4 regions of the Ectobacillus soli genome follow, and region 2 is predicted to be linked to each of the others. Evidence: riboswitches for the same ligand, from Rfam matches in the RefSeq annotation. Region 2 holds a riboswitch; each other region holds the start of a gene.
The links. Region 2 has a riboswitch for S-adenosylmethionine ahead of ACAN53_RS05245 (MetQ/NlpA family ABC transporter substrate-binding protein). Riboswitches for the same ligand answer to the same signal wherever they lie in the genome.

Region 1 (7,957 bases), on a different contig from region 2:
GGGATAAATTTTTATAGAAAATTATAGTACTTTTATGTAGGAATCTCAAATAAATTGGGGATAGTAGAAGTTTAAAAACATATAAAAACCCGAATAATGGCACTTTTTTAAAGCGTGCACTATTCGGGTTAATTTCATTTCAGGGTTATTAGGGCAGCCAAATTAATTTTAGCATAGTAACATATTTTTATTTTAAACTATCAGGTACGTACCAATAATTATCTTGACCCAGTTTAGTTAAGTAATCTTTAAATTCTTTGGAGCGATAAGCGTCTGAAATTGCTTTTGCCCATTTTGTGTCTTTATTCTTTTCATCAACAACCACTGTAATTTCTAAATCCTTTACAAGTGTTTCGGATAATAATGATTTTTTTGGATCAATATGTGCTGCATATACAATGCTACCCGGAAGTACACCATAATCAATATCGTCCATAGCACGAGGAATTTGTGCAGAATCCATCAAGGTAATGTCCAATTTGTGTGGATTTTCAGCTATATCATTTTTTGTTACGGTAATTGGATTGATACCATCTTTCAGTTTAATCCATCCAGCTTTTTGTAACAAATTAAAAGCACGAGAAGCATTGGATGGATCTTGTGGAATTGCAATTTTTGCACCGTCTTTCACTTGATCGATAGAATTGTACTTATTCGAAAAAATACCAGCGGGTACAGAAGGTATATGTATAATCGGTACTAAATTGGCTTTTTTCTCTTTATTAAAGGAGTTTACGTATGCAGTGTGTTGATCTACATTGAAATCAATACTTCCTTCTGTCAAAGCAATATCTGCTTGGAGTAAATTAGAGAAATTTACTAGTGTTACTTTGTATCCTTCTTTTTCTAGAATTGGTTTCACGCCAGTTTTAAATAATTCACTATAAGGACCAGGGGAGGTACCTACTTTCAATTCTTTCTTTTCGGAGGTAGTCGTTTTGCCACACGCTGCTAAATTAAAAATAAGGATACTCGCTAGTAAAATAAGAAAGGTGTTTTTTAGAAAACTAAACTTCATCTTTTCATTCATCCTTTACAATTTATTGTTGAGTAAGGAGTGCGTTATTTTTTTCTTTTATAGAAGTAAAGATTTGGTCTTGGTGTAAAGCTTTTGAAGCAAGTAAGCTGAAAAATTGTGCTGCAGGAACAATGGCCTCTTCGTCAATCGTAAACTTTGGATGATGATGGTTGTATGATTTTCCGGTACCAATGTTAACAAATGTCCCTGGTATCGTTTCTTGATAATAAGCAAAATCCTCACCGCCAAGACTAGGGCCAATAGCTTTTACTTCATAACCTGTTTCATTTGCGATATCGGTCACGAATGGCGTCCATAAGGCATCATTATTGGTTGCTGGTGGACCTGGATGCCAGTGGAATTCTATGTTAACCCCGAGCCCATTTCCTACTCCTTCTAATACTTGCTTCATTTTTTTCGGAATGGCTTTTCTAGTTTCATCTTTTAAGGTACGAACAGTACCTTGCATATAAGCTTTTTCTGGAATGACATTCCATGTATTTCCGCTTGTTAACTCAGTTATGCTTATGAGCGCATGATCCAATGGGTCGGTATTTCGACTAATAATCGTTTGCAGTGCTGTAATCAAATGAGAGGAAGCAACAATTGGGTCAATCCCTTTATCGGGAGCGGCTGCATGTGTTCCTTTGCCAGAAACGAAGACCTCAAATCGGTCAACTGCGGCTGTTAACGGACCAACTCGTGTACCAAACTCTCCTACTTTAAGGTAAGGCGTGTTGTGAAGACCAAAAATAGCTTGTACACCATCGAGTCCGCCGCTTCCTAGGATCTCTTCTGCACCATGCCCAGTTTCTTCTGCAGGTTGGAATATGATTCGAACAGTGCCAGGAAGTGAATGTTCTTGTTGCTTTAATAAGTATGCAGCACCTAAAATGACAGATGTATGAAAATCATGACCACAAGCATGCATGATTTCCGACTTGGAAGAAATATAGGGTAGATCCGTTTCTTCGTGAATTGGCAATGCATCAATATCTGCGCGAATCGCTATCACAGGTCCTTCTGGATTACCAGATACTTCGGCGATAAGCCCTGTTTTGAGAGGAACATCTAATACGCGTATCCCAACATCAAGCAATCGCTGTTTTAATAAAGCAGTAGTTTTCACTTCTTGATTAGATAGTTCAGGAAATTGGTGAAGATGTCTACGAACAGCAATTAGTTCATTTTCTAAATGACCAATGATATGTAACAGTTTTTCTTGCGGCATGTCGATTCTCCCTTCTTCATTCAGTAGCTTATTGATTATTACTCATGATGTACCATGTTAAAATCTAATGTATATCTTTCTTTGCTATCTTTATCGACGTCGTATTTTTCTAGATAGTATGTTTCCAAGTGATTGAAACCCTTGGACTAGTACGATTAGGATGATAACCGTAATAATCATAACCACTGTGTCAAATCGTTGATATCCATACGTAATTGCTAAATCCCCAATTCCGCCGCCTCCGACTGCACCAGCCATAGCGGATGCGCCGATCAGACCGATGGTAGCAATCGTAAGGCTCAAAATAATCGATCCTAATGCTTCTGGTACAAGAAAGCGGAAGATAATTTGCCAAGGCGTTGCTCCCATTGCTTTTCCTGCTTCGATTACACCCGGATCGACCTCAAGGAGAGAATTCTCGATGAGACGAGCAATGTAAGGAGCTGCGAAAAAGATCAGCGGTACAATCGCAGCTGCTGTTCCAATCGATGTTCCAACAAGTAAGCGGGTGAGCGGAATGATAGCGACCATTAGGATGATAAATGGAAGCGAACGAAAAATATTAATAATGGTATTTAATATGGTGAATAATGGCGCATTCTCCATGAGATGCCCTTTGCGCATAATGACTAATAGTACCCCTAATGGAAGGCCGATAAGAGTAGAGAAGAGAAGTGAAATGCTGACCATTTGTAATGTTTGAATGAGCGATTCAATGATTTCTTGCGTACTAACTTGCACTTGGCAAAACCTCCTTGATAAGAATATTGGATAGATGAATAGACTGAAGCGCCTCGCCCACTTGTTTTGTATTTCCGATAAATTCAACAATTAAGTTTCCAAAGGCATTCCCTTGTAGCTCGGTAATTTGACCGAATAGAATATTGATATCTATATCGAATTTCTTCGCAATGGTTGAGATAAGAGGATGGCCGGCTGATTCACCAACAAAAACGATACGGTAAATCTTTCTACTTCCATTATTTTTCGCAATTACGTTTAGAATCGATTCTGGTATTTTATCGTGCATAACAGTGCTGACAAAGTTTTTTGCCGTATTCGTAGATGGATTAGAGAACACTTCGAAAACAGAACCCTCTTCAATGATTTTTCCATCCTCCAGAACAGCTACCCGGTCGCAAATATCACGAATGACATTCATTTCATGCGTAATTAATAAAATCGTAATGCCATACGTTTTGTTTACTTCTTTTAATAAATCTAAAATCGAGCTAGTTGTTTGTGGGTCTAAGGCTGAAGTTGCTTCGTCGCATAATAAAATTTTCGGATTAGTTGTTAACGCTCGTGCAATACCAATTCGCTGCTTTTGTCCACCTGAAAGCTGATCTGGATACTTGTTAGCTTTATCTTTTAAACCAACAAATTCAAGTAGCGCCATTACGCGTTCTTTTATTTCAGCCTTTGGTACCTTTGCTAAAATAAGCGGCATAGCGACGTTTGTAAAAACGGTTTTTGAATTAAGTAAGTTGAAGTGCTGAAAGACCATACCGATATTGCGCCTTACTTCACGAATTTGTTTTTCTGAAAGGGTAGTTAAGTCGTGATTGTCAACGAGTATGCGCCCGGAAGAGGGGACTTCGAGAAAGTTAACACAACGTATAAGTGAACTTTTCCCTGCACCGCTTAATCCAATCACACCGTAAATTTCGCCTTCCTTCACTTCAAGATTAATGCCATTTAGTGCTGTAATTTTACTTTGTCCGTTGTCGTACACTTTCGTAACTTCTTCAAATGTAATCAATGATCTCACTCCTTTAAATAAGTGCACTCCATAATTTTTATAAAAACTATGGATTTACTATGAATTATGGATATAGATTCTTATTTTTCTGTAGATAGACCTATTTGAGAAAAATAAAAAAGCCTCTTACATATAACAAGAAGGCGTTAGATAAATTTATCTCTTATCTTTCAAGCGCCGTAGCTTGTTGGAATTGGCACAGTTCTCGTTCCGTAAAGGAAAACAAGTCTGCTGCCGAGAGTTCATCGGGCCAAATCCCTCCCTCTCTCGAAATAAGAAAACATATATTGGATTTTAATGAAAATTTAATATACTTAGAATACATAGAATAATAAGGTTCGTCAATAGTCAATCCACAAAAGGTAAAATGAAAAAATAATTGACAATTAGTATATAAAGGAAATATAGTAAATGAAACACTTAATTCATAGTAATTTTATGTTATTACATAGAATTATATTCTTATCAAGAGAGGTTGAGGGACTGGCCCAATGACACCTCGGCAACAGGCTTTATAGGTACTGTGCCAATTCCAGCGAACATGAACTGTTCGAAAGATAAGAGATCCGATGCTTGTTTATGTGACTCTTCTTATCAAAAAGAAGGGTCTTTTTACATTTTATAAAAAATGGGGGATGTATAATGAGAAAATTTGGTATTATATTATCTGTTTTGGTACTTGTATTTGTTATTTCTGGATGCGGGAAGAGTGTTTCGAGCGAAAACAAAGTGATTAAGGTTGGCATTCGAAGTTCCGAAATCAAAACATGGAATTACATCGCAGACCTTGCGAAAAAGGAAGGCTTAACTGTAGAAATTGTAAATTTCAATTCAACCATTGATCCCAATACTCCGCTTAATGATGGAGAAATTGATGTAAATGCGTTCCAGCATATTTCCTATTTGGATCAGTTTAATGCTAAACATAATACAAAAATTGTCCCAATCGGTACCACAATTATAGCTCCATTAGGAATTTATTCGAGTAAGTATAAGAGTTTGAAAGATATACCAGATGGATCAAAAATTGCGATTCCGAATGATCAATCGAACTGGGGCCGCTCCCTGTTACTGTTACAAGAAGCAGGACTCATTAAAGTCGTGGATAATTTTAACGGAGATGGCGGGGCTGACAAAATTAAAGAAAATCCAAAAAAATTAGATATTGTTCCAGTCGATGGTGCAACTACACCGAGAGTCATGCAAGATGTTGCTGCATCCGTTATAAATAATGGAACGGCACTTACAGCTGGCTTAAAGTTAAAGGATTCTTTATTCCACGAAAGTAAAACGGCAAAGCCATACATTAATATTATTGCTGCACGTGAGAAGGATAAGGACCGTCCCGAGTTAAAGAAACTGGTTAGTATTTATCAATCTAAAGAAGTCACTGACTTTATTGATAAAACATACGAAGGGAATTACATTCCTACTTTTATTTCGTTAGAAGAGTTAGCTAAATACAAGGAGACATTTAAAAATAATAAATAATTATGATGGAGGAGGAGTCCTGATATGGGGAAAAGACAAATGAAATTTTCTGCTTATCTTGTTGGAACTGGGATTCATGTAGGCTCATGGCGACATCCTGATGCAAAGCCAGATGCCAGTATTGACATTGATTTTTACCGCCATTTAGCACAGATTGCGGAAAGAGGAAAATTCGATATTGCGTTTATTGCGGATAGTTTAGCTATTAATGAGGATTCGCATCCGAACATTCTCAATCGTTTTGATCCCACCATTTTAATTAGCGCACTTGCTGGTGCAACGTCCAAGATTGGTCTTGTGGCAACGGCCTCGACTACTTACAACGAACCATTCAATTTGGCGAGACAATTTATGTCCATTGACCATGTTAGCCATGGAAGAGTGGGATGGAATGTCGTGACAACGGGCGATGCAACTGGGCTAACATCCCAAAACTTTGGTCGCGACGAGCACGTGGAACACAATAAACGTTATGAACGAGCAGAGGAATTTCTTGATGTGGTGCAAGGGTTATGGGATTCCTGGGAAGATGATGCCTTCGTTTTTAATAAAGAGACCGGTCAATTTTTTCATTCGAATAAAGTCCATCCTTTGTATTATAAAGGAAAGTTCTTTTCAGTTAGAGGTCCATTAAATATTGCCCGTTCCAAGCAAGGACAACCGGTTATTGTAGAAGCAGGTGCATCGGAGCCTGGGCAACGATTAGCAGCACGAACGGCAGAGGTAGTCTTTTCCCATGTGAAAGATTTTGATAAAGCAAGGTCTTTCTACAAGAGTCTAAAGGGAAAACTAGCTGACTATGGCCGCGTTGAAGACGAGTTACACATTCTTCAAGGCATTTCGCCCATAATTGGCGATACGGAAGAAGAAGCAGAGGAAAAATATCAGCAACTACAAGATTTACTTATACCGGAACAAGGCTTGCGCTTCTTGTCAGGGTATTTAGGGAAAGTTGATTTTAGTCAATATACGCTTGATACACTAGCAAGAGAGGTTCATTTCCCTCATGAGAATGGTATACAAAGCCATTTTGAAAGAATGCTTTCGGTAATTGATAAAGAAAATCCTACCCTTAGAGAGCTTTACAACTTGTTGGAAGGAAGTGCAAGACGAGATTGGGTAGGAACGCCTGAACAAATCGCGGATCAATTGGAAAAGTGGTTTTTGGAGGGAGCTGCAGATGGGTTTATGCTGATTGCTCCACTTCTTCCACAAGGTCTGGAAGATTTTGTGGATAAGGTTGTGCCAATTCTGCAAGAACGGGGACTTTTCCGACACGATTATGAAGGAAGCACATTACGTGAACATTTAGGATTAAAGAAACCAAGTAATCGGTTCGCAATAAATTCAATGAGGTAGATAAGATGACTCCGATTATTTACGAGAACACTGAAAAAGATATCACTCTCTTACATACTAGTATTCGTCTCTATGAAAAGAGGGCACTGAATGAATTTTTCAGTACCCTCATTATAATATACCGAGGTCATCTCTTAGGCCCAATCAGTAAGTGAATTTCTTAAGCCAACTTCTCTTCCTTGAATGATGTCTTCTCATCTTTCATTCTTCTGAAAATGGTAGCAAGGATGGAACCTGAGATATTATGCCATACGCTAAACATGGCACTTGGTACAGCTGCCAGAGGTGAGAAATTAGCCATGGCTAATGTAACTCCTAGACCAGAGTTTTGCATCCCGACTTCGAGTGCAACAGCTTTTTGCTTTGATAAATCCATGCCAAACAAACGTGCGAAGAAAAATCCAAACAAAAAGCCAAGAATATTATGAAGTGCTACTACACCTAGAATTGATAAGCCATATTTCGCAAGCTGTGCTTGGCTTCCAGCAACGACTCCTGCAATGATAAGTACAATTGCGATAACGGATATGAGAGGTAATACTTTCGTACTAGCGTTTGCTTGTTTTCCAAAGAAGCGTTTAATAATGAGTCCAAGTGCTAATGGTACGATGACGACTTGAATAATATTTATAAACAATCCACTAAAGCTAATGGCTACCCACTTACTTGCAAGTAGTAAAATTAATAATGGTGTTACGATTGGCGCAAGTAGTGTAGAAACAGAGGCGATGGCGACCGCAAGTGCAACATCTCCTTTTCCTAGAAATACCATAACGTTAGAAGCAGTACCACTCGGGCAGCAGCCAACTAAAATGACACCAACTGCAATTTCCTTCGGCAGTCCTAAACCATAGGCTAATAGAAATGCCAATCCAGGCATTAGCACAAAGTGTCCGACTACTCCTAGTAAGACATCTTTCGGTCTACGAAACACTTCTTTAATATTATCAAGCGATAAAGTAAGTCCCATTCCAAACATGACAATCCCAAGAAGAATAACAACATAAGGGCCAATCCATTTGAAATATTGCGGATGTAAGTAAGCAATAAGAGAAATTAATAATACCCATAGCGTGAATGTTTTTCCAGCAAACAC
Region 2 (7,957 bases):
TTAACGTAAATGTTGTAAAAGATGTTGCGACTGGTGTTAACTTGTATGAATCAAACCAAGTAGATCGCGTTAGACTATCTTCAGAATTCGTTGATAAATACAAAGGACAAAAAGACCAATTTGTTACAGAACAACTTGCATCAACTTATTTCCTACGTTTGAATGAAAAACGTAATGGAAAAGATACACAATTAGCAAACAAAAACTTGCGTAAAGCAATCTCAATGGCATTTGATAAAAAAGGACTAGCTAACGTAATCTTAAATGATGGTTCTGTATCTGCTGATTACCTAGTTCCTAAAGATTTAGTTAAAGATTCTAGCGGTAAGGATTTCCGTGATAATAAAGGAAATCTATTATCAACGGATACAGCAAAAGCAAAAGAATACTTTGATGCTGCTAAGAAAGATCTTGGCACAGACAAAATCACTTTAGAATTCTTAAACTATGATACAGAAACTGCTAAGAAAACTGGTGAATATATTAAAGATCAATTGGAAAAGAATTTACCAGGTTTAACAGTTAACATCAAACAACAACCATTCAAACAAAAATTAGAACTTGAATCAAAACAAGATTATGAATTTTCATTAGCTGGTTGGGGTGCTGATTACCCAGATCCAATGACGTTCCTAGATATGTTTGATAGTAAGAATGCAATGAATGAAATGAGCTATTCTAATCCTGCATACGATAAAATTATCAATGATGCTAAAACTACATTGCTTGCAAATCCAAAAGATCGCCTAGATCAATTGGCTAATGCTGAAAAATTATTGTTAGACGATGCAGCTATTGCACCAATTTATCAACGTGGTGATTCCTATGCACAACGTCCGTATGTAAAAGGTATCGTAAAACATAACTTTGGCGGCGACTACTCATACAAATGGGCTTATGTAGAAGAACACTAAAATTCACATGGTTGTGAAAAACAGGGGGTGTATACTCCCTGTTTTTTTGTGCACATTTTTCTTTTCGCTACATACAAATGGTAGGAGTTTAGAATAAGGGTGATTCATGTGGAAAATCTGTATTTAGATTTATTGGCACAACTTGGTGTAAGTAGTGCACATCCGGGAGGCTTTTCTCTAACCACCCACTTACTTAGCTATCTCCCTCTCTCCTCACAATGCTCCGTATTAGATGCTGGTTGTGGCACAGGAAGGACGGCTATAAACATTGCAAATAAATATGGGTGCCATACTGTGGCAATTGATTTAAATCCAACTATGATAGCTAAAGCGAAACAAAATATCTTAAGAGAATGTGCAACGATTTCTCTCCTACAAGGCACGGTGGAAGCACTTCCATTTAACAGCGGAACATTCGATGTTGTTTTGTCAGAGTCAGTAATTGCATTTACAAACGTACAACAAACAATTGCAGAACTTAGGCGTGTCTTACGGCCAGGGGGATATCTAGCTTGTATTGAGATGTGTGTGGAACGACAACTCCGTCAGGAAGAGCAGGATGAACTTCGTAGTGTTTATGGTACAAAGGAATTTCTAACCTCGATGCAGTGGTACTATTATTTGCAGCAATCCGGCTTTTCTGATATAAGAATGGTTGAGGGGAGTACAATTGCTACTATGTTGCACTCGGCACAGGAAGTACCAAGTTGGGACGTTTCCCCGAGCATTCCCCCTTCCTATATGGACTTATTGGAAAAACATGAAAAAATCATAGCAAAATATCAACACGTACTTGGTCATCGTTCGTTCCTATGTAAAAAATAAAGGAAGTCTCCCTCAGTAATGTTCATAATCTTACTGAAGGGAGTATTATTAATTGTAGTTATGATTGATTAAAAAAAGAATAAGGCTGCAAGTGTAATGCCGACAATAAACCCAAAGGCAAGTTCTAAGCCGAATTCCCCATTGTAATCATAGCCATACCCATCGTATCGGGTATTGTCATAGCCATAATAATCTTCATCACTGTATCTTGGACCGTAGCCAAAACCACCATTGTATGGTCGCTTGCTAACGGGCTCAATCCAAACAGAATTATCTGTAATTTTTGTAATTCTTCCTACATGGTAGGAACCCTCTATATCGCGAATGTGTACAATTTTGCCATTGTATTGATGGCAAAGATGATAACAATCTTGCTTATTCATCTTTTTTCCTCCTCTCTTTTGAGCTACCATATAGTATATGGACTTGCTATAATAATGTTTGTATATCTAACTATGTACGTATCTCCTTTTTTAAAAGGACCATTATTTCCAGTGAAAGGAGGATTTCAATGTATTCGAAGAAGTCTTTTTTAGCAATCATTCTTATTTGTTTTCTAAGTATATTAGTAAGCGGATGTGCATCTGGACAAGCACATATTACGGTTCATGAAAATGGAAGTGCTGATGCTGATTTAACATTTGGACTAGAGCAACAAGTCAAAGCATATATTGGAACTTACAATCCATTTACGACGCTAGAAGATGAATTACACAATAATGGGTTTGTAATCAAGCCATTTGAAAGCCAAAGTGAGTTTGGTTTTCAGGCATCGAAGCATTTGGAGAGTATTGGACTTGAACCAAAACAATCTGGTGTTGCCCATGCTGCGTCTAAAGCAACACTTGAAAATAATGAATTTATTTCGTTTCATACAGAGCAAGTGGATAAGTATTTTTATTCGGTGTATTACGTTACGGGTAAGCTGAACATTTCAAGCTATTATAATAATTTATTACAAACAATAAACAAGCAATTTAAGGCTGCTCAGTCTGCCCCATCATTTGTAGCAAGTCAAATCAGACAAAACCTTGATTTGCGTGTGAAAGTATCTCTCCCTGTCAAAGCAATTACTTCAAATGCGAATGATGTATCTTTTGATGGGAAGGATTTGGAATGGCAAATTGATCCTACTAGTGAAAATACAGTGACAATGGCGATTACTGTACCTAATGTTCAGCATATTGTAACGGCAGCTAGTATTGTTCTCGTTTTCTTAATTGCCCTTATCCTATTTATAAAACGAAGAACAGGGACGAAAAACCAAATTTCATGATGCAAGAGATAATGTGTTTAAAGTGCGCTCTTTCGGTCACTTATGCTATGCTTATTTGTGCATACACAATTGAAATGAGGGGAAACAAATGCTAAACCAAACGGCTATACCGCTTCGAACACTCGGAAAAACAGAATTGGAGATTTCCGCACTTGGTCTTGGATGTTGGCAATTTAGTAAAGGGAGCGGTATGGTAGGTCGGTTTTGGCCAGTTTTATCGCAGGACGACATTCGTAACATTGTCAAGACTAGTTTGCAAGGTGGAATCAATTGGTTTGATACCGCTGAAGTATATGGAAAAGGGCAGTCAGAGGAAGCATTAGCAGAAGCTTTGGTAATGCTTGGTGAAGAAGCAAAGGATGCTCTAGTTGCAACGAAGTGGTGGCCACTATTTCGATCTGCTAGTAGTATTACTGCTACAATCGATAATCGAATACATGCTTTAAAAGGCCGCACAATAGACTTGTATCAAATTCATCAACCCTATGCACTTTCAAATGTTCGCTCACAGTTAATTGCAATGGCTTCGCTCATAAAGGAAGGAAAAATCCGTTATGCAGGCGTAAGTAATTTTAATGAATCAAAAATGAGGGAAGCTCATACGGTTTTGCAGGAGTTCGGATACCCACTTGCCTCTAATCAGGTGAAGTATAGCTTACTTGATCGTCGCATTGAGAAAAACGGTATTATGGATGCTGCTAAAGAGCTAGGCATTACGATTATTGCGTATTCTCCACTTGAACAAGGAATATTATCGGGCAAGTTTCATAAAAATCCAGAACTTGTGAAAAAAATTACAGGACCTCGGAAATATTTATCCTATTTCAAACCTACAGGTCTTGCAAAAACAAAGCCACTCATTGATCTTCTAGATAAACTAGCTTTAGAATATAACGTAACAACCAGTCAAATTGCATTAAATTGGTTAATTCATTTTCACGGAGACACAGTGGTGGCGATTCCAGGAGCATCGAAGATTCGACATGCAGAGGAAAATATCGGGACGCTTGGATTCAAATTATCGGAACAGCATCTTAATGAGATAGATAGGATGTCAAAGCAGGTAACTGCCAATTAAAATCGGAATACGATTTAACGAAAGGCACCTACAAGGTGTTCTTTTTTTTATGCATATGATAAAATTCAGTAAAATCCGATAAAATTAATGGGTAAAAACTATTGACTTTCTTTTACAAAATTATTAGAATAAAGACACTCTACAAAATATAATAAATTTTCCGAATTCTTATCAAGAGAGGTGGAGGGACTGGCCCTATGATACCTCGGCAGCGGATTCTCTTTGAATACTGTGCTAATTCCAGCAAGCAAAAGTGCTTGGAAGATAAGAAGAGTTTATAAATGTTTTCATATTTTTGTTAACATTTCAACCTCTTTCTATTTTCTAGAAAGAGGTTTTTTATTTGTAGTAGGGGATTACTTCATGTAAAGAAGAGTTGAATTATTACATGTACATAAGCTTAAAAAAGCATGGATTACATCAACCTACCATAACCCTACTGCATATGAACTATGGAAAATAAAAACGAGTTAGAAGTATTATGAGGTTCACTCATGAAAGGAAAAGGGGATTAAACATGAAAAAACTATTATTCGTACTAGCTAGCATTCTACTAATTGTAACTGGATGCAGTAACAAAACATCTACTCCTGTAGAAAAAACAATTAAGGTGGGTATTAGTGGATCTGATACACGTGTTTGGGATTTTGTTAAAGAAAAAGCAAAAAAGGAAGGTATTAATATTGAAATCGTTAAGTTTTCAGATTATATCCAACCAAACCTTGCACTTAGCAATGGTGAAGTAGATGTGAATGCTTTTCAAACGGTAGCGTATTTCAATTCCTTTAAGAAAGATCGTAATCTAGATCTAACAGCAATTGGAACGACAGTACTCGCGCCTTTAGGCTTGTATTCTAAAAAAATAAAAAGTGTACAGGATTTGAAGAATGGGGATCAAATTGCAGTGCCGAATGACACAACAAATTTAGGACGTGGACTCATTCTTTTAGAAAAAGCAGGGCTTATAAAATTAAAGCAAGGCTTTGATGGTAAGGGTGGATTAGAAAATATTGTAGAAAACCCTAAAAATTTAAAAATAACTCCTGTGGCTGCAGGTCAAACTCCTCGTGCTATGGATGATGTTGCAGCTTCCATCATAAACAATGGTATTGCAGTTGATGCTGGATTTAACCCGAGCAAAGATCCGATTTTCAGGGAAGATCAAACGGCTAAACCATATATAAACATCATAGCAACGCAAACGAAGCGTAAAGATGATCCAACTTTGAAAAAGCTAGTAGCCATTTATCAAACAGAAGAGGTTGCGAATTTCATTAAAGAAACATATAAAGGGGCTCAAATTCCAACGTCTATTCCTGTAAAGGATATTGAAAACTTGTAAAAAGGGGATGCTGATATGTCTGTAATACAAGCGGAGGAACAGCGTAATAGAATTATTGAAAATATCAATAGAGCAGAAGCAGTATATATTGATACGAGTCATACTATCCACAATAATCCTGAAATTGGAAATCAAGAATATTTTGCTTCCCAAACCTTACTTGCTCTTTTAGAGCAGGCAGGGTTTGAAATCACAAAAGATATTGCAGGACATGAAACAGGTTTTATTGCAAGCAAGCAATCTGGTAAACCAGGTCCTACCCTTGGATATCTTGCTGAATACGATGCACTTCCTGGACTTGGTCATGCTTGCGGACACAATATTATAGGAACAACAAGTGTAGCAGCTGCAATTGCAGTAGCTGAGGTCATCGATGAGACCGGAGGAGAAATTGTTGTTTTTGGTACACCGGCAGAAGAGGGGGGACCAAATGGAAGTGCAAAGGGAAGTTATGTGAGTGCTGGATTATTCAAAGATGTGTCTGCATGTTTAATGATTCATCCTCATAATAAAACGTCGACAACGAGTGAATCGCTTGCAGTTAACCCATTTGATTTTCACTTTTACGGTGTCTCGGCTCACGCAGCTGCATGTCCGGAAAAAGGAATCAATGCATTAGATGCAGTTCTATCTTTATTTAATGGTATAAATGCGCTTCGTCAACAATTATCAGCTGATGTCCGTATTCACGGTATTATTACGAATGGCGGTGATGCACCTAATATTATTCCAGCCTACGCATCCGCACGTTTTTTCATTCGTGCAAACACCCGAGTAGCTTGCGAGAGAGTAACTGAAAAAGTGTTTAATATTGCAAAAGGAGCAGCGCTTGCTACCGGAGCAACCTTAAAAATCGAGCAAACCCAGAACAAAATTGATAATCTATTATTAAATTCTACGTTTGATGAAATTGTTGCTAATGAATTAGAGCAGCTAGGCGAGGTTGTTTTTCGTGATGGGAGAACGGGAATTGGATCTACAGATGCTGGCAATGTAAGTCAAGTAGTTCCTACCATTCATCCGTATATAAAAATAGGAAATGATAATTTAGTTGCTCATACAGATGCGTTTCGTGAGGCTGCTTGTTCCCAGCAAGGAGATCAGGCCTTGATTATAGGGGCAAAGGCGCTAGCCTTAACGGGATATCGATTACTCATTGATCGTGATTTGCTTCAAAAGATCCATGCTGAGTTTGAATTAAAAAAGCAAGCTGAGCAAATAGTACAGTAGGTTAATTGAAGTATTTATTTTTTCTATTCTAGTATTTACTTGCAAACAGAGAGGGGAAATAGTTATGAAATATGGATTTTGGCTTCCGATTTTTGGAGGATGGCTTCGCAATGTAGAGGACGAAAATATGCCGGCGACGTTTGAGTATGCAAAATCAGTAATACAATCTGGTGAAAAATGGGGGTTTGATGTTACTCTTATAGCAGAACTATATTTAAATGACATTAAAGGACCTGATCAGGATTCATTAGAAGCGTGGACAACAGCAGCAGCACTTGCAGCGGTAACCGAACGGATTGAAATTTTAACTGCTATTCGTCCTGGATACCACAACCCAGCAGTTATTGCAAAAATGGCAGCAAACATCGATCAAATATGTAACGGAAGATTTTCACTAAATATTGTGTCTGCATGGTGGGCAGAGGAAGCGCGTCAATACGGCGGTATATTTACAGAACATGATGAACGATATGATCGTACAAAAGAATTTGTAGATATTATAAAGGGACTATGGACAGAGGATACATTTAGTTATAATGGTAAGTATTATACGATTGAAAATGCTAAACTGTCTCCTAAGCCTGTTCAACGACCGTATCCACTCCTTTATGCAGGTGGAGAGAGTGAAAAAGGTAAGAATGTAATTGTAAATGGTACGGATGCATATGTAATGCATGGTGGCACTCCTGAAGAAATTGAAGTGAAAGTGGCTGATATGAAACTACGTCGTAAAAATGCGGGGAAACCACCGTTTGAAACATTTGGTATGGCAGCTTATGTTATTTGCCGTGATACACCAGAAGAAGCACAGGCTGAATTAGATCGTATTACGGATATTAAGGATTCTAGTGGTTATGCAGGTTACGATGATTTCGTAAGCAAATCTCATCTTGAACAACAAGTGAAGCTATATGATTATTCTGTTTCAAATCGTGGTTTGCGTCCGAATTTAATTGGAACCCCAGAGCAAATTGCTGATCAAATCCTAGCATTCGAACGTGTTGGAGTCGATCTTCTCATTCTTCAATTTTCGCCACAATTAGAAGAAATGCAACGTTTTTCAGAGCAAGTAATGCCAATTGTAGAAAAAAAACGAGCACAAGCGATTACATTATAAGGAAAGAAGGAATTGTAGATGGCAAAGATTTATATTATTCATGAAAATGACGAATGGACGATTCATTTAACGAAACGCTTAGATGAATTGAAACTTCCATATGAAGTATTGCATTTAAATGCAGGAACAGTTGATTTATCTGCTGAGCCTCCAGAAGGAATTTATTATAGTCGTA
Region 3 (7,957 bases), 970 kb from region 2:
CTACAAAACAGCAAGTAAAGCATCTGCTCTGCTTGCTGTTTTTTTTACATATCTTTAGACTTGTATTTACATTTTCTTATTACTTACTCAATATATTCTTATTAAAATGGTAAGAGAATTCCAAATATAATTTTAGTAAGGAGGTACTGTTCGATGATGTCAAAATCAATCAGCGCCTTATATGAGATAGAATGTCATATTTTTAAGGGGATTAATCGCTATTTTGAAAAAAAAGCGTTAAACCGTTATTTCCGCACCGTTACTCATATGGGCGGGGCTACATTTGCAATTTCTGCCGTTCTCGTACTTCTTCTATTTTCAAGAGGAAGCTTACATCAAGCAGCCATTGCCAGTGCTATTTCGCTTACCATTAGTCATATTCCTGTACAGCTCTTGAAAAAGCTATACCCAAGAAAACGACCTTATTTAAGCGTAGACGGTACAAAATATCCAATTAACCCTTTACAAGACCATTCTTTCCCATCAGGGCATACAACCGCAATAGTTTCAGTAGTTATACCTTTCATTTTATGTATGCCAGTACTCATTTTCATTCTTGCTCCAATTGCACTTAGCGTAGGTATTTCACGTATATATCTTGGTCTTCATTATCCTTCTGATGTTCTTGCAGGCTTATGCCTTGGAAGTCTTACTGGTATTATTTCTTACTTTCAATTATCACTATTTTTTTGAAGATGGAGGGTTTATGGATGAAAATTGCAATCTTTACGGATACATTTGCACCTCAAGTAAATGGAGTTGCGAAAACGTTGGATCGCTTTACAAAATACTTGAAACGTGAAGGCATTGAATATTACGTGTTTGCTCCGCAAAATACCATGGAAGAAAACGTAATGGTGAATGTGAAGAAAATTAAAAGTATCCCTTTAGCAATTTATCCAGAATGTCGTCTAGCTATTCCAAATCCTGTTTATTTACGAAAAGAATTACTTGAATTCCAACCAGATATTATCCACGTAGCAACTCCGTTTAATATGGGACTATTCGGTATGTACTATGCAAAAAAATTAAATATTCCATTAGTAGGATCCTACCATACCGACTTTGATGCATATTTGCAATACTATAAAATGGAATTCCTATCTACTATGTTATGGAATTACTTACGATGGTTCCATAGTTCCCTTCAAAAAACATTCGTTCCTTCTTATGAAACACTAAAACAATTGAAGAAGAAAGGATTTCGCGATCTTCACATTTGGAGTCGCGGAGTTGATTGTAATTTATTTCATCCCAATTATGCAGAGCAAACCATTCGTGAAACGTATCATATTTCAGCACCACATATCCTTTCTTACGTAGGACGAATTGCACCAGAAAAAGATATTGAAACACTGCGAAAAGTGATGAAGGACATCATCGAAAAGCGCGGAGATCAAGTGCATTGGCTCATCGTTGGAGATGGTCCAATGGCAGCAGAATTAAAAGAAGAATTTAAGAAACAGGTAACATTTACAGGTTATTTAAAAGGAGATCAATTAGCACAAGTGTATGCCTCTTCAGATGCAATGGTATTTCCATCCCCTACGGAAACATTCGGAAATGTAGTGCTAGAATCCCTTGCTTGCGGAACACCCGTTGTAGGAGCAAATGCTGGTGGTGTAAAAAATATTATTTCTGAGAATAAAACTGGTTATCTATGTACCCCCAAACAAGTAGATGAATTCTCAGGCGCCATCCTCTCTTTGTTAGACAATGATGCAAAGCGCAAACATATGAGTATAGCCGCAAGAGAATATGCACTTACGCAAAGTTGGGATAGCATCTTTGAAAATCTTCTTGGTCATTATGAAGATACCATTCGTGTTCCTGTTGCAGAATTACTAGCCTAATTTTCACCATACGATTCTATATAACAATGATATTGGACCGAAAAGCAGAAGTAACCATCTGTTTTCCGGTCCAATTTTTTTCGTTGCAGGGCATAATAAAAAATTAGGATAAATAGTCTAATTAAACTATAATACGTATATAGTCTAATTAGACTATTTATTAAGCTATAAAAGGAGACAAACATATGGTTTCAAAAGAAAGTAATCTTCGGCTCGTTATTGCGGGTTTATTATTAGGTATCTTAATGGCGGCAATGGATAATACAATTGTAGCCACTGCAATAGGAACCATTGTATCTGATTTAGGTGGCCTGGATCAATTCGTTTGGGTTACATCTGCATATATGGTTACGGTTATGGCTGGTATGCCAATTTTCGGAAAATTATCCGATATGTATGGTCGTAAACGTTTTTTCGTATTTGGTCTTCTTCTTTTCTTAATCGGATCTGCGCTGTGCGGAACAGCCCAAAGTATTACACAGCTTAGCATATACCGAGCGATTCAAGGGATTGGCGGCGGAGCTTTACTTCCGATAGCATTTACTATTGTATTTGATATTTTTCCTGTTGAACAACGTGGCAAAATGACAGGACTTTTAGGTGCTGTATTCGGTTCAGCTAGCGTATTCGGACCGTTACTAGGTGCATACATTACGGAACATTTTAGCTGGCATTGGGTATTCTATATTAACGTCCCAATCGGAGTCCTTTCCCTATTCTTTATTTTACGTGCTTATAAAGAAACGACTCCTCCTAAAGAACAAAAAATTGACTGGACAGGAGCGGCCACGCTAGTTATATCAGTTGTCAGCTTAATGTTTGCCATTGAGCTAGGTGGAAATAAATACGCATGGGATTCTACGCAAATCATAGCACTTTTCGCATCATTTGCTTTATTCTTTGTCATCTTTCTTATTACGGAAACAAAAGCAAAAGATCCGATTATTTCATTTTGGATGTTTAAACGACGTATCTTTGCCACGTCTCAAATTATTGCATTCTTATACGGTGCAACCTTCATCATTTTAACAGTATTTATTCCGATTTTTGTTCAAGCTGTATACGGCGGCTCTGCTACAAATGCCGGACTCGTTCTCACACCAATGATGATTGGGTCTGTAGTAGGGAGTGCGATAGCAGGGATCTTTCTGACCAAAACTAGCTATCGAAATTTAATGCTACTTTCTGTTATATCCTTCTTTACTGGTATGTACTTACTTAGTACAATTACACCACAAACGGCACGCACACTATTAACTGTGTATATGACAATAACAGGATTTGGCGTAGGGTTTTCTTTTTCCTTGCTTCCAACCTCTTCTGTCCATAATATTGAACCACAATTTCGTGGTTCAGCAAACTCAACGAACGCCTTTTTCCGTTCGTTAGGCATGACGATCGGGGTTACGATTTTTGGATCCATTCAAAGTAATGTATTTTCATCTAATTTAAAGACAGCATTTCAAGGTATGGGGGCCGGAAACCCATTGGCTTCTATTGGGGATACACGTTCGATTTTTGAAGCGAGTATGCGAAGTAAAATTCCTACTCCTATTCTAGATAAAATTGTTGCAGCAATGTCTTCATCCATTTCCTATGTATTTGCACTAGCACTGCTTGCAATTGCTGCAGCATTCATAACCATTATATTGATGGGAAATGCCCGCGTTACAGTTCCAAGTAAGGATAAAAATAGAGATGCACAAGCCACTGAACAATAAAAATTGAAAGGCAGATTCCCTTTACGTGAGAGATCTCATCTTTCCCACGTAGAGAGGTTTTAAGTTGAATTTAAAAGTTTTCCTGGCTTGTACGATCCGTAAGTAGGAGGGAAAAGCCTTGAATGTCAAGCTTGTTGTGCTTGGGCTTCTTATGGAAAAAGATCGTCATCCTTATGAAGTTCAGCAGCTTCTTACAACAACTCATATGAAGTATTATATGAAAATTACAAAAGGGTCACTTTATTACGCGTTTGAACAACTAGAAAAGCATCATTTTATTGAAGTAAAAAACACTATTCAAGATGAGCATCGCGTAGGCAGAACCATTTATACAATTACATCTGAAGGTCAGTTAGAATTTGAAAAGCTACTTTCTGAGCAAATAACAAAACGAGATGAAGCTCCTTTACCCTTATATGAAGCTCTTTTATTTGCTGTTCATGGTGATCCGAATGAAATCATAACGCAATTAGAAGTTAAGCTTGAACAAACTAAGCAATCCTTGCGCATTATGCAAAACGTATATAAATCGAAATATAAAAAAGAACATATGGCGACCGTTTACATCATTGTAAGTGTCATTATGCATTTGCAAACTGATTTACACATCTTGGAGCATTTGATTGAAGATACAAAAATAAATGGGTTAGCATCAAAAGGGACCGATATTCTTATGAAACTAACTGATGGTTTTATGGACGATTAACACTGCTAGAAGAAGGGCCCTATCCTATCTTGAAAATACTACGGCTTAAAGTACAAGTTATCTAGAATGATAGTCATATGAAATAAGGGAACCCGAAAGGAAATAATCATTCCTTTCGGGTCCCCTTATTTTTTATATAATCCCTTTAGGGACGTTTCACTTTATAGACCTGCTTGCTTCTTTAAATCTACTGCTTTATCCGTTTGTTCCCAAGGAAGAACAACATCAGTACGACCAAAATGACCATAAGCAGCCGTTTGCTTGTATATTGGGCGACGAAGATCAAGCATTTTAATGATTCCAGCTGGACGAAGATCAAAGTTAGTGCGAATTAAATCCACTAACAATTCTTCAGATACTTTACCCGTTCCAAACGTATCGACTGAAATGGATACTGGCTGTGCAACGCCAATTGCATAGGCAAACTGAACTTCTGCCTTATCAGCAAGACCTGCAGCCACAATATTTTTTGCAACATAACGTGCTGCATAGGCTGCTGAACGGTCTACTTTTGTTGGATCTTTACCAGAGAATGCACCGCCGCCATGACGTGCATATCCACCGTACGTATCTACAATAATTTTGCGTCCTGTTAAACCGGCATCTCCTTGCGGTCCACCAATTACAAAACGACCCGTCGGATTGATGAAGTACTTTGTCTTTTCATCAATTAAATGAGCCGGCACGATTGGTTTAATGACCAATTCTTTCACATCCTGTTGAATTTGTTCCTGTGTAATTTCTGGATGATGCTGAGTTGAAATGACGATGGTATCAATTCGTACAGGATGGTTATTTTCATCATATTCTACCGTTACTTGCGTCTTACCATCTGGTCGTAAGTATGGAACTGTTTGATCCTTACGAACTTCTGCTAGACGATGAGATAATTTATGTGCAAGAGCAATTGGAAGAGGCATCAATTCTTTTGTTTCATTACAAGCGTATCCGAACATTAATCCTTGATCGCCAGCCCCGATTGCTTCAATTTCCGCATCTGTCATCGTTCCTTCTCGAGCTTCTAATGCTTGATTGACTCCCATTGCAATATCAGCGGATTGTTCATCTATAGAAGTAAGTACAGCACAAGTTTCTGCATCAAATCCATATTTCGCACGATTATAACCGATATCACGAATTGTATCACGAACAATTTTTGGGATGTCTACATAGGTAGAAGTTGTAATCTCTCCTGCAACCAACACTAAACCAGTTGTTACTGATGTTTCACAAGCTACGCGCGCATTCGGATCTTTCTCTAGAATTGCATCTAAAATGCTATCAGATATTTGGTCACAAATTTTATCTGGATGTCCTTCAGTAACAGACTCAGAAGTAAATAGACGACGTTTCTTACTCATTAGTAACCCCCCTTTTCTATTATGTACGGAACTCATCTCTACAGAATACGTGGCTTACTTACAATACCCAATTTTAAAAATAAAAAAACCTTTCCCCTCGAGGAAAGGTTAAAATTTACTCATGTTTGCCTTTCACTCTTATCGTTCAAGGCTGATTACGAGCCTTGCATCAGGTTAAGCACCTTTTCACTTTGAGAGTGAGGTTGCTGGGCTTCATGGGGCCTGTCCCTCCGCCAGCTCAGGATAAGAGAGTATCCGTCCAAACATTATACTAAAGAAATATGCGTATATTGTCAATAAAATTTCATATTTTATTGAATGATATTCACTAATTTTGTCGAATAAAGTAAGGATAGAATAACCTAATAAAGGCAGAAACAAATTTCAATATATAGTATACATTATTTATTTTAATATGTTATACTCTTTGTAGAAAAAGGGAGCATATTTCATAAATCACATAAAGGATGGTAGGTATATGAGTACTGTGAATATCCAAACTGAATTACAAGAATTAGTCAATGGAAGCAATGCACAAGTTCAACTAAGCGTTCCGCAATTAGTTGAAAAAGTACTAGTGAAAAAAGAAGGTGTTTTATCTTCTGCAGGCGCTGTTTCTGTTGCGACGGGAAAATACACAGGACGTTCTCCTAAAGATAAATTTATCGTTAAAGATGATATTACGGAAGGCAAAGTTGACTGGGGTTCAGTTAACCAACCAATTTCATCAGAAACTTTCGATAAGCTATATACTAAAGTGTTAGAATACTTAAAAAACAAAGATGAAATATTCGTATTTAACGGTTTCGCTGGAGCAGATAAAGCATATCAAATGCCAATCCAAGTTATCAATGAATATGCATGGCATAATCTATTTGCAGAGCAATTATTTATTCGTCCTACTGAAGAAGAATTAGTAAATCATCAATCTGAATTTACAATTGTTTCAGCGCCTAATTTTAAAGCTGATCCAAGCGTGGATGGAACAAATTCAGAAACATTCATTATCACTTCCTTTGAAAAACGTATCGTTCTAATCGGAGGAACTGAATATGCAGGCGAAATGAAAAAAGGTATCTTCTCTATTATGAACTTCTTACTACCTGAACAAGACATCTTCTCTATGCACTGCTCTTCTAATGTTGGTCAAGAAGGCGACGTTGCTTTATTCTTCGGTCTTTCTGGAACAGGAAAAACAACTTTATCAGCTGATGCAAACCGTAAACTTATTGGGGATGATGAACACGGCTGGTCTGATAATGGTGTATTTAACATCGAAGGCGGTTGCTATGCAAAAGTTGTCAATTTATCACGTGAAAAAGAACCTCAAATCTACGATGCTATCACATTTGGTACTGTTTTAGAAAACGTTGTTCTTGATGAACATTCTCGCGTGCCAGATTATGATAATGTATCATTGACAGAAAATACTCGTGTTGCTTATCCAATGGAAGCAATTGATAATATTGTCTTACCAAGTGTTGCAGGTCATCCGAATACAATTATTTTCTTAACAGCTGATGCATCTGGCGTATTGCCTCCAATCAGCAAACTTTCTAAAGAACAAGCAATGTACCACTTCTTAAGCGGATATACAAGCAAACTTGCTGGTACAGAACGTGGAGTTACTTCTCCACAAGCAACATTCTCAACATGCTTTGGATCTCCTTTCTTACCGCTTCCAGCTTCTCGTTATGCTGAACTACTTGGAGAAAAAATTGAAAAACATAATGCCGAAGTATTCTTAGTAAACACAGGATGGACTGGCGGAGTATACGGTGTAGGAAAACGTATGAATCTTAAATATACTCGTGCAATGGTTCAAGCAGCACTTAACGGTGAACTAGCTAATGTGGAAACAAACAAAGATAGCATTTTCGGACTTGAAATTCCACTTCATGTACCTGGTGTTCCTGATGAAGTATTAATACCAGAAAAGACATGGGCTAACAAAGAAGAATATAAGAAAACTGCTTTGGAACTTGCAGGCAAATTCAAAGAAAACTTCAAGAAATTTGCTAATGTTTCTGAAGACATCATTTCAGCAGGCGGTCCTTTCTAATAACTAAAAACACCGTCTACAGAATTACTGTAGACGGTGTTTTTTTTTCAAAAAAAAAGAGCAGTCAAATGACTGCTCAACATTTATAGCATGTAACCGTGCTTCTAGCTAGAGATGCTTTTCGTAGTTGTTTTATCTACTATCCTACACTGCGTTACTTAGTAGACGCTACTTGTAGAAATTCATTCACTTCTTCAAAGCTTAACCCTAAACTTTTTGCCTCCATAATCAATGCTAACCACTCCATGTCAAGA
Region 4 (7,957 bases), on a different contig from region 2:
AGATACTCTTATGAAAATAAAATATAGCTCCAAGCCAGTCGTTGTTGCTCCGCATGGCATGACGCTAGGCGGCGGTGCTGAAATCTGTTTACCAGCTGCTAGCATCCAGGCTGCTAGTGAAACGTATATGGGTCTAGTAGAAGCCTCGGTAGGATTAATCCCTGGCGGAGGCGGAAACAAGGAACTTTATATAAAGCATCTAAACAAAATGAAGAGCGGCGTAGAGATTGATTTGCTGAAGGTTGCCAGCAAAGTATTTGAAACAATTGCTATGGCAAAAGTATCTACATCGGCGCAAGAAGCAGTTATCTCAAACTTTTTAGGGGATAAAGATGGAATCAGCGTAAATGATGATCATCTTTTATATGATGCAAAGCAAAAAGCCCTTGCTTTGTATGAAGCCGGCTATAAGCCGCCCGTACGAAAAAAAATTCCGGTAGCTGGAGAAACTGGTTATGCAACGTTATTGATTGGGGCAGAGACAATGCACCAATCTGGCTATATATCAGAATATGATATGAAAATTGCGAAGAGGCTTGCCTATGTTATTGCCGGTGGGAAAGTACCATACGGAACAGAGGTTGATGAACAATATCTGCTTGATATAGAGCGAGAAGCATTTTTAAGTTTGATACAAGATATGAAGTCACAAGCAAGAATGCAGCACATGCTTACAAAAGGTAAGCCACTTCGTAATTAAGGGGATGGGAAAATGAGAGAAGCTGTGATTGTAGCGGGTGCAAGAACGCCGGTAGGGAGAGCAAAGAAGGGCTCGCTTGCTACGGTTCGTCCGGATGATTTAGGAGCGTTAGTGATTAAAGAAACATTGAAGCGAGCAAACCAATATGAAGGATCTATTGACGATATTATTATCGGCTGTGCGATGCCAGAAGCAGAGCAAGGGATGAACATGGCTCGGAATATAGGGGCATTAGCCGGGATTTCTCATACAGTTCCAGCTGTTACGATCAACCGCTATTGTTCATCAGGCCTCCAAAGTATTGCCTATGGTGCAGAACGTATTATGGTAGGAAACGCGGATACAATTCTTGCAGGGGGAGCAGAATCGATGAGTCTCGTACCCATGATGGGCCACGTGGTCAGGCTTAATAGTAAATTAGCAGAGCAAGCGCCTGAATATTATATGAGCATGGGTCATACAGCTGAACAAGTGGCGAATAAATATGGGGTGAGCCGTGAAGAGCAAGATGCATTTGCGGCCCGCAGTCATCAGCGAGCAGCTACAGCATTAAAAAATGGAAAATTTGACGAGGAAACGGTTCCGGTTGAAGTGACGATTCGAGGAGTCGATGATCGTAATAAGTCATACGAAAAAACATTCACATTTGCAAAAGACGAAGGGGTTCGGGTAGAGACAACGCAAGCCGTTCTCGGTCAGCTTCGCCCAGCCTTTCACGTGCGCGGTTCTGTTACAGCTGGAAATTCCTCGCAGATGAGCGACGGAGCCGCAGCGGTTTTATTGATGGACCGTGAAAAGGCTGTATCTGAGGGACTTCAGCCACTGGCTAAATTCCGTTCGTTTGCCGTTGCAGGGGTACCTCCTGAAGTGATGGGTGTTGGACCAGTAGCTGCTATTCCGAAGGCACTACGTCTTGCCGGACTTGAGCTTTCTGATATTGGTCTCATTGAATTAAATGAAGCATTTGCGTCACAGTCCATTCAGGTTATTCGGGAACTTGGTTTAGATGAAGAGAAAGTCAATGTAAATGGCGGGGCCATTGCACTTGGTCATCCTCTTGGATGTACTGGTACAAAGCTTACTCTTTCTCTTATTCATGAAATGAAGCGTCGTGGTGAGCAATTTGGCGTTGTTACAATGTGTATTGGTGGAGGAATGGGCGCAGCTGGTGTATTTGAGTTGTTGTAATAAAGTGAAACTTCCATCAGTGGGGGTCTTACTGCCCGTTAATGCGGGATAAAAAATAAGGGGGATTAGTTATGGAAGAAACGGTTGGTAGTGCAGTAAAGGGCGGAAGTTTTTTACTTGATGAAATTACACATCAGCAGGTATTTACCCCAGAAGACTACACACAGGAGCATGAGTTAATTGCAAAAACGACAGAGGATTTTATCATAAATGAAGTGTTACCTGAGCTTGAATATTTAGAGCAACATGAATTTGAACGGTCCGTACGATTGTTAAAGGCTGCAGGAGAGCTCGGGCTGTTAGGTGTAGATGTGCCAGAGGAATACGGTGGGATTGGTCTAGACAAAATTAGCTCGGCCCTCATTACGGAAAAATTTGCACGTGCGGGAGGGTTCGCCATTTCTCACGGTGCACATGTTGGGATTGGTTCGCTCCCAATTGTTCTATTCGGAAATGAGGAGCAAAAGAAAAAATATTTGCCTCTTCTTGCGACTGGTGAAAAACTGGCGGCCTATGCTCTAACTGAGCCAGGATCAGGATCGGATGCACTTGGTGCAAAAACGACAGCTCGTTTGCATCCAAATGGAACACATTACATTCTAAATGGGGAAAAGCAGTGGATTACCAACTCAGCCTTTGCGGATGTATTTGTCGTCTATGCAAAAATCGATGGAGAGCATTTTACCGCCTTTATCGTAGAACGGGAATATCCAGGTATCTCTACTGGACCGGAAGAAAAGAAAATGGGTATTAAATCATCTTCTACGCGTACATTAATTTTTCAAGATGCACTTATACCAGTAGAAAATGTCCTTGGTGAAATTGGAAAAGGTCATATCATTGCTTTTAATATATTGAATATTGGACGCTATAAGCTTGGTGTTGGAGCCGTTGGATCATCGAAGCGTGCACTGGAAATCTCAGCGAAATATGCAAACCAACGCCAACAGTTTAAACAGCCAATTGCCAAATTTCCACTTATTCAAGAAAAACTAGCAAATATGGCGGTAAAGACTTATGCAGCAGAAAGCTCAATCTATCGTACAGTTGGCTTGTTTGAGGCACGGATGGGTACGCTGACAGAGGAAGAAGTGAAAAATGGAAAAGCGATTGCAGCAAGCATTGCAGAATATGCAATTGAATGTTCCTTAAATAAAGTATTTGGCTCAGAAGTGCTAGATTATGTCGTAGATGAAGGCGTGCAAATTCACGGTGGCTACGGCTTTATGGCAGAATACGAGATTGAAAGAATGTACCGTGATTCTCGTATTAATCGCATTTTTGAAGGAACAAATGAAATTAACCGCTTGCTCGTGCCAGGAACATTTCTTCGAAAGGCTATAAAGGGAGAGTTGCCACTTTTGCAAAAAGCACAACAGCTTCAAGAGGAAATGATGATGCTAACGCCGGAAGAAGTCGGTACATCACCTTTGGAGCAAGAAAAATACCTTGTTAAAAATGCGAAGAAAATAGGGATTATGATTGCAGGACTTGCCATTCAAAAATATGGAAAGCTCCTAGATAAGCAACAAGAAATACTTGTTAACATTGCTGATATTGTAAGCAACGTATATGCAATGGAATCGGTAGTTCTACGTACAGAAAAGGCAATTGCTACAAAGGGAATAGATAAGAATGGACAAAAGCTTTTGTACACAGAAGTATTTTGCCAAGAAGCGTTTCAACAAATCGAAGCGCATGCGAAGGAAACGCTTGTAGCCGTAGAAAGCGGAGATTCTCTTCGTATGCTGCTATCGGCACTTCGTAAATTTACCCGTTATACTCCTGTTGATGTAATTGCAAAAAAGCGAGAAATTGCTGTGAAGATCATTGCAGAAGAAGCATACACCTTGTAATTTCAATTCAATTTGTGTGAAAAGGCTAAACAGAGACTGTGCTCGTAAGTAGCACAGTCTCTTTCAATTCTTATATTTTAAGAAATCACTGTATAGGAAAAATGGATATACGTATGATAGAATGAATGATAAGAAAAGGTGGGTGAAATGATGACGGTAACATTCTATACATATCCTAAGTGTGGAACGTGTCAGAAAGCAAAAAAATGGCTAGATACGAACGCTGTTTCCTATGATGCCATTCATCTGATAGAGAATCCACCAAAAAAAGAGTTGCTACAGCAGTTTTATGAAAAAAGCGGCTTGGAGCTTAAAAAATTTTTTAATACGAGTGGCATGAAATATCGTGAGCTTGGCTTAAAGGATCGATTAAAGGAAATGAGCGAGGATGAGATGCTGGATTTACTAGCATCAGATGGTATGCTCATTAAACGTCCCATTTTGACAGATGGTAATCACGTAACAGTTGGCTTCAATGAAGAACAATTTGAAAAAACGTGGAAATAATTGTTGGTACGTACCAAACTTGGTATTACTATAATTTTATTTAGGTGGAGGGGAATGTAGGATGAGTATCCCAAAAGAGTATCGTTATTCTGAAGAACATGAGTGGGTTAAAGTTGAAGGAAATAAAGTGATTGTAGGGATTACAGATTTTGCACAACATGAACTAGGTGACATTGTATTCGTAGAACTACCTGAAGTAGGAACAGAATTGAAAGCAAATGAAGCGTTTGGTAGTGTTGAGTCAGTAAAAACTGTTTCTGAATTGTATGCACCTATTAGCGGTAAAGTTTTAGAAATTAACGAAGAATTAAGTGATAGCCCAGAGCTTGTTAACGAATCTCCTTATGAGAAGGCATGGATGGTAGTATTAGAGCTTAGCGACGCAAGTGAACTGGAAAGTTTACTTTCTGCTGAGAAATACGAAGCATTAATTAGCGAGGAATAGGCGAGAACTTTCTATTAGGCAGCGTATTGCCTGCAAAAAAGAGGCAGTACGGCTGCTTCTTTTTTGCATCTTTGGATAAGCCAAAAGGAATCACCGTGAAAAGAAAGAATATACTATATACAATTGTACTACAGTCCAAATTAGTCAGGTGATGCTACGTGAAAGAAGTAGAAAAAGTGATTATTGTGGAAGGTAAGTCAGATAAACAAAAAATCGCATCTATTATTAAAGAACCGGTAGAAATCGTCTGTACAAATGGAACGATTAGTTTAACAAAGCTTGATGAATTAATAGATGAATTTCATGATAAAGAAGTTTATATTCTTGTCGATTCAGATGACTCAGGAGATAAATTACGAAAACAATTTATGCGAGAATTTCCACAGGCAGAGCATTTATATGTGGATCGGTCGTATCGGGAAGTTGCCACCGCGCCTATGTCCCATCTTGCAACAGTATTAGTAGGAGCAAATATCGACATTTATACGGAATATTTATAGTAGGGATGATATGGATGGAAGACTGGACAGCTAATGAAGTAACAGAACGAATTGAACAAGATAAGCTAACAATCCTATATGTGTATACGCCTTTATGCGGGACGTGTCAGCTTGCCAATAAAATGCTAACCGTTGTAGAAGCGGCATTGCCAGCACTACGTATAGGAAAAATAAATTTAAACTATTCACCAGATCTTGCGATTAAGTATGAAATTGAAAGTGTTCCATCTATGTTAATTTTTCAAGATGGCCAGTTGCAAAAAAGAGTGTATGCATTTCAATCGGTAGAATATTTATATTATGAGTTGAAGACGCTGATAGACTAGGCGACATACATTGTCGCCTCGACATATTTCTCAGGAAATAGAAAGAAATTTACAGGAACCGCTATAACCAAAGATTGCGGGAGTGACTATAATGAAACTCTATTCATCGTTACAATTATTCGTAAAATATGCAAATGAACAACAATTTCTTGAACCTCTCCTTCCTTCTCAGCAATGCAGCGTAATGCTTCAGTATGAGCAGGAGCGATATATTCTTCAAATTTCTAAGAAGGGTCTTTCTATATCTGAGGAAGAACCGTCTACCCCTACATTACGTATTCAAACAGAACAAGATCTTCATTCCTTAATTATGGGAGAACTTCCCTTGCAGCGATTAATTCGGAGACAGGGCATTGTTTATACGGGTACCCTTTCTATCTTGCTTTTAGTAGAGTCTATATTTTTCATTTGCAGGCAGCAGGATCGTAAAATTTAAATAAGTAGTAATCCGATTGATGCACTTATTTTTATTGACATTCCGTTATAAGATTGATAGAATACAAAAAGTATAATCATAAAACTTTATAACAATACGAAATCAGACGTAACAATCTGGTTTTCTCTTATTTAGAGAGGTGGAGGGACTGTGCCCTGTGAAACCCGGCAACCGTCAGCTTAATGTTGAAATGGTGCCAATTCCTGCAAAGCATGTATGCTTTGAGAGATGAGAGAGAGGATATAAGAACGTACAACCCTTTCTGCTCATTTACGTAGATAGGGTTTTTTTATTTTGCTAAGACAGCTTAGGGGAGGAAAATACGGATGATTCAATTAGAGCAAGTACAAAAGTTGTATCGTACAAAAACCGGTACCATCACTGCCGTGCAGGATGTCAACCTTGAAATTGAACAAGGTGAAATCTTCGGTGTGATTGGTTATAGCGGAGCGGGAAAAAGTTCGTTGATTCGTATGTTAAATCAACTTGAACAACCTACTGCCGGAAAAATTACGATTGCAGGACGGATTATATCAGCAATTAAAGGTAAAGAATTGAGAATTGCACGCAGAGAAATTGGAATGATCTTTCAACATTTTAATTTGCTTTGGTCAAGAACGGTTTATGAAAATATTGCATTTCCTTTGGAAATAGCTGGAGTTGACAAAGAAGAACGAAAAAAACGCGTGAATGAATTAATTCAGCTTGTTGGCTTAGATGGACGTGAGGATGCTTATCCCGCTCAGCTAAGTGGTGGTCAAAAACAACGGGTGGGGATAGCGCGTGCTTTAGCTAATAACCCGAAAGTATTACTTTGTGATGAAGCAACCTCGGCGCTGGATCCGGAAACGACGGATCAAATTTTAAATCTACTTCTTGACATTAATAAGCGGTTAGGACTGACCATTGTATTAATTACGCATGAGATGCATGTTATTCAAAAAATTTGCAACCGCGTTGCAGTAATGGATGCAGGCTCTATTGTGGAAATTGGCGATGTACTAGATGTTTTCCGCAATCCGAAGCAAGAGATTACGAAACGATTTGTTTCTCAAATTACGGATGCTGAAGGTGCAGAAGAAACAATCGATGATTTAGTAGAAAAGTATCCGGCTGGTGTTGTCGTTCGCTTACAATTTGTACGAGATGCGATTCAAAAGCCATTTATTACAGAACTTATTCGTAACACTATTGTCGATGTGAGTATTTTACAAGGAAAGATTTCTCCAACATCGAACGGCTCGTACGGAAATGTAGTCGTTCATCTCAACGGGTCACCAGAAGATATTGAAAAGGCACTTGCCTTTATTACACAGCAAGAGGTTGAAATGGAGGTGATTGCTCATGCTTAGTCTTTTTCCAAATGTAGATTGGGGCGACATGTGGCAAGCAATCGAAGAAACCCTATACATGACATCTATTTCAATAGTGGCAACATTTGTATTTGGACTTTTACTTGGATTGCTACTATTTATGACAGCAAAGGACAACCTATGGGAAAACAAAGGGATTCACACAATCGTAGGGGCATTCGTAAATATCTTTCGTTCCATACCCTTTATCATTCTCATTATTCTACTCATACCTTTTACGAAAATTATTGTAGGTACCATGCTAGGTGCAGAAGCTGCATTACCCGCATTAATTATTGGGGCTGCACCGTTTTACGGGCGTATGGTAGAAATTGCTCTTCGTGAAATTGACAAAGGGGTCATAGAAGCATCGAAGGCGATGGGGGCAAAAACAAGTACAATTATTTTCAAAGTACTTATTCCTGAATCCTTACCAGCATTGGTATCAGGTATTACTGTTACAACAATTGCTCTTGTTGGATATACCGCAATGGCTGGTGTCGTTGGGGCAGGAGGACTGGGTACGTTAGCATTTTTAGACGGCTTCCAACGTTCCCATAATGATGTAACTTTTGTAGCAACTATATGTATACTCATTCTTGTATTCATCATTCAATTCATTGGGGATCAGATTACAACTCGCATTG

Region 1: linked by a shared signal. The riboswitch ahead of ACAN53_RS16665 (methionine ABC transporter ATP-binding protein) and the one ahead of ACAN53_RS05245 (MetQ/NlpA family ABC transporter substrate-binding protein) in region 2 are both predicted to bind S-adenosylmethionine.
Region 3: linked by a shared signal. The riboswitch ahead of metK (methionine adenosyltransferase) and the one ahead of ACAN53_RS05245 (MetQ/NlpA family ABC transporter substrate-binding protein) in region 2 are both predicted to bind S-adenosylmethionine.
Region 4: linked by a shared signal. The riboswitch ahead of ACAN53_RS12225 (methionine ABC transporter ATP-binding protein) and the one ahead of ACAN53_RS05245 (MetQ/NlpA family ABC transporter substrate-binding protein) in region 2 are both predicted to bind S-adenosylmethionine.

Annotation. Positions count from the first base shown of each region.
Region 1 is NZ_JBGJZM010000005.1:27,499-35,455, reverse strand. Features, by position in the region: gene ACAN53_RS16680 (MetQ/NlpA family ABC transporter substrate-binding protein) at 188-1,018, opposite strand; gene ACAN53_RS16675 (amidohydrolase) at 1,041-2,249, opposite strand; gene ACAN53_RS16670 (methionine ABC transporter permease) at 2,340-2,990, opposite strand; gene ACAN53_RS16665 (methionine ABC transporter ATP-binding protein) at 2,980-4,011, opposite strand; SAM riboswitch class I at 4,172-4,290, opposite strand; SAM riboswitch class I at 4,471-4,575, shown strand; gene ACAN53_RS16660 (MetQ/NlpA family ABC transporter substrate-binding protein) at 4,654-5,502, shown strand; gene ACAN53_RS16655 (LLM class flavin-dependent oxidoreductase) at 5,527-6,861, shown strand; gene ACAN53_RS16650 (bile acid:sodium symporter family protein) at 7,022-7,957, opposite strand, start outside.
Region 2 is NZ_JBGJZM010000001.1:997,223-1,005,179, forward strand. Features, by position in the region: gene ACAN53_RS05220 (peptide ABC transporter substrate-binding protein) at 1-914, shown strand, start outside; gene ACAN53_RS05225 (class I SAM-dependent methyltransferase) at 1,023-1,739, shown strand; gene ACAN53_RS05230 (hypothetical protein) at 1,808-2,122, opposite strand; gene ACAN53_RS05235 (hypothetical protein) at 2,251-3,015, shown strand; gene ACAN53_RS05240 (aldo/keto reductase) at 3,104-4,093, shown strand; SAM riboswitch class I at 4,259-4,364, shown strand; gene ACAN53_RS05245 (MetQ/NlpA family ABC transporter substrate-binding protein) at 4,611-5,435, shown strand; gene ACAN53_RS05250 (M20 family metallopeptidase) at 5,451-6,665, shown strand; gene ACAN53_RS05255 (LLM class flavin-dependent oxidoreductase) at 6,730-7,782, shown strand; partial or broken gene ACAN53_RS05260 (ATP-grasp domain-containing protein) at 7,801-7,957, shown strand, end outside.
Region 3 is NZ_JBGJZM010000001.1:29,750-37,706, reverse strand. Features, by position in the region: gene ACAN53_RS00210 (gamma carbonic anhydrase) at 1-18, shown strand, start outside; gene ACAN53_RS00205 (phosphatase PAP2 family protein) at 154-693, shown strand; gene ACAN53_RS00200 (glycosyltransferase family 4 protein) at 711-1,853, shown strand; gene ACAN53_RS00195 (MDR family MFS transporter) at 2,039-3,574, shown strand; gene ACAN53_RS00190 (PadR family transcriptional regulator) at 3,693-4,280, shown strand; gene metK (methionine adenosyltransferase) at 4,442-5,641, opposite strand; SAM riboswitch class I at 5,777-5,891, opposite strand; gene pckA (phosphoenolpyruvate carboxykinase (ATP)) at 6,120-7,703, shown strand; gene ACAN53_RS00175 (anti-repressor SinI family protein) at 7,858-7,957, opposite strand, start outside.
Region 4 is NZ_JBGJZM010000002.1:73,093-81,049, reverse strand. Features, by position in the region: gene ACAN53_RS12265 (3-hydroxyacyl-CoA dehydrogenase/enoyl-CoA hydratase family protein) at 1-700, shown strand, start outside; gene ACAN53_RS12260 (acetyl-CoA C-acetyltransferase) at 713-1,888, shown strand; gene ACAN53_RS12255 (acyl-CoA dehydrogenase family protein) at 1,960-3,744, shown strand; gene ACAN53_RS12250 (arsenate reductase family protein) at 3,895-4,251, shown strand; gene gcvH (glycine cleavage system protein GcvH) at 4,313-4,696, shown strand; gene ACAN53_RS12240 (toprim domain-containing protein) at 4,855-5,196, shown strand; gene ACAN53_RS12235 (thioredoxin family protein) at 5,211-5,522, shown strand; gene ACAN53_RS12230 (hypothetical protein) at 5,614-5,958, shown strand; SAM riboswitch class I at 6,083-6,193, shown strand; gene ACAN53_RS12225 (methionine ABC transporter ATP-binding protein) at 6,285-7,310, shown strand; gene ACAN53_RS12220 (methionine ABC transporter permease) at 7,303-7,957, shown strand, end outside.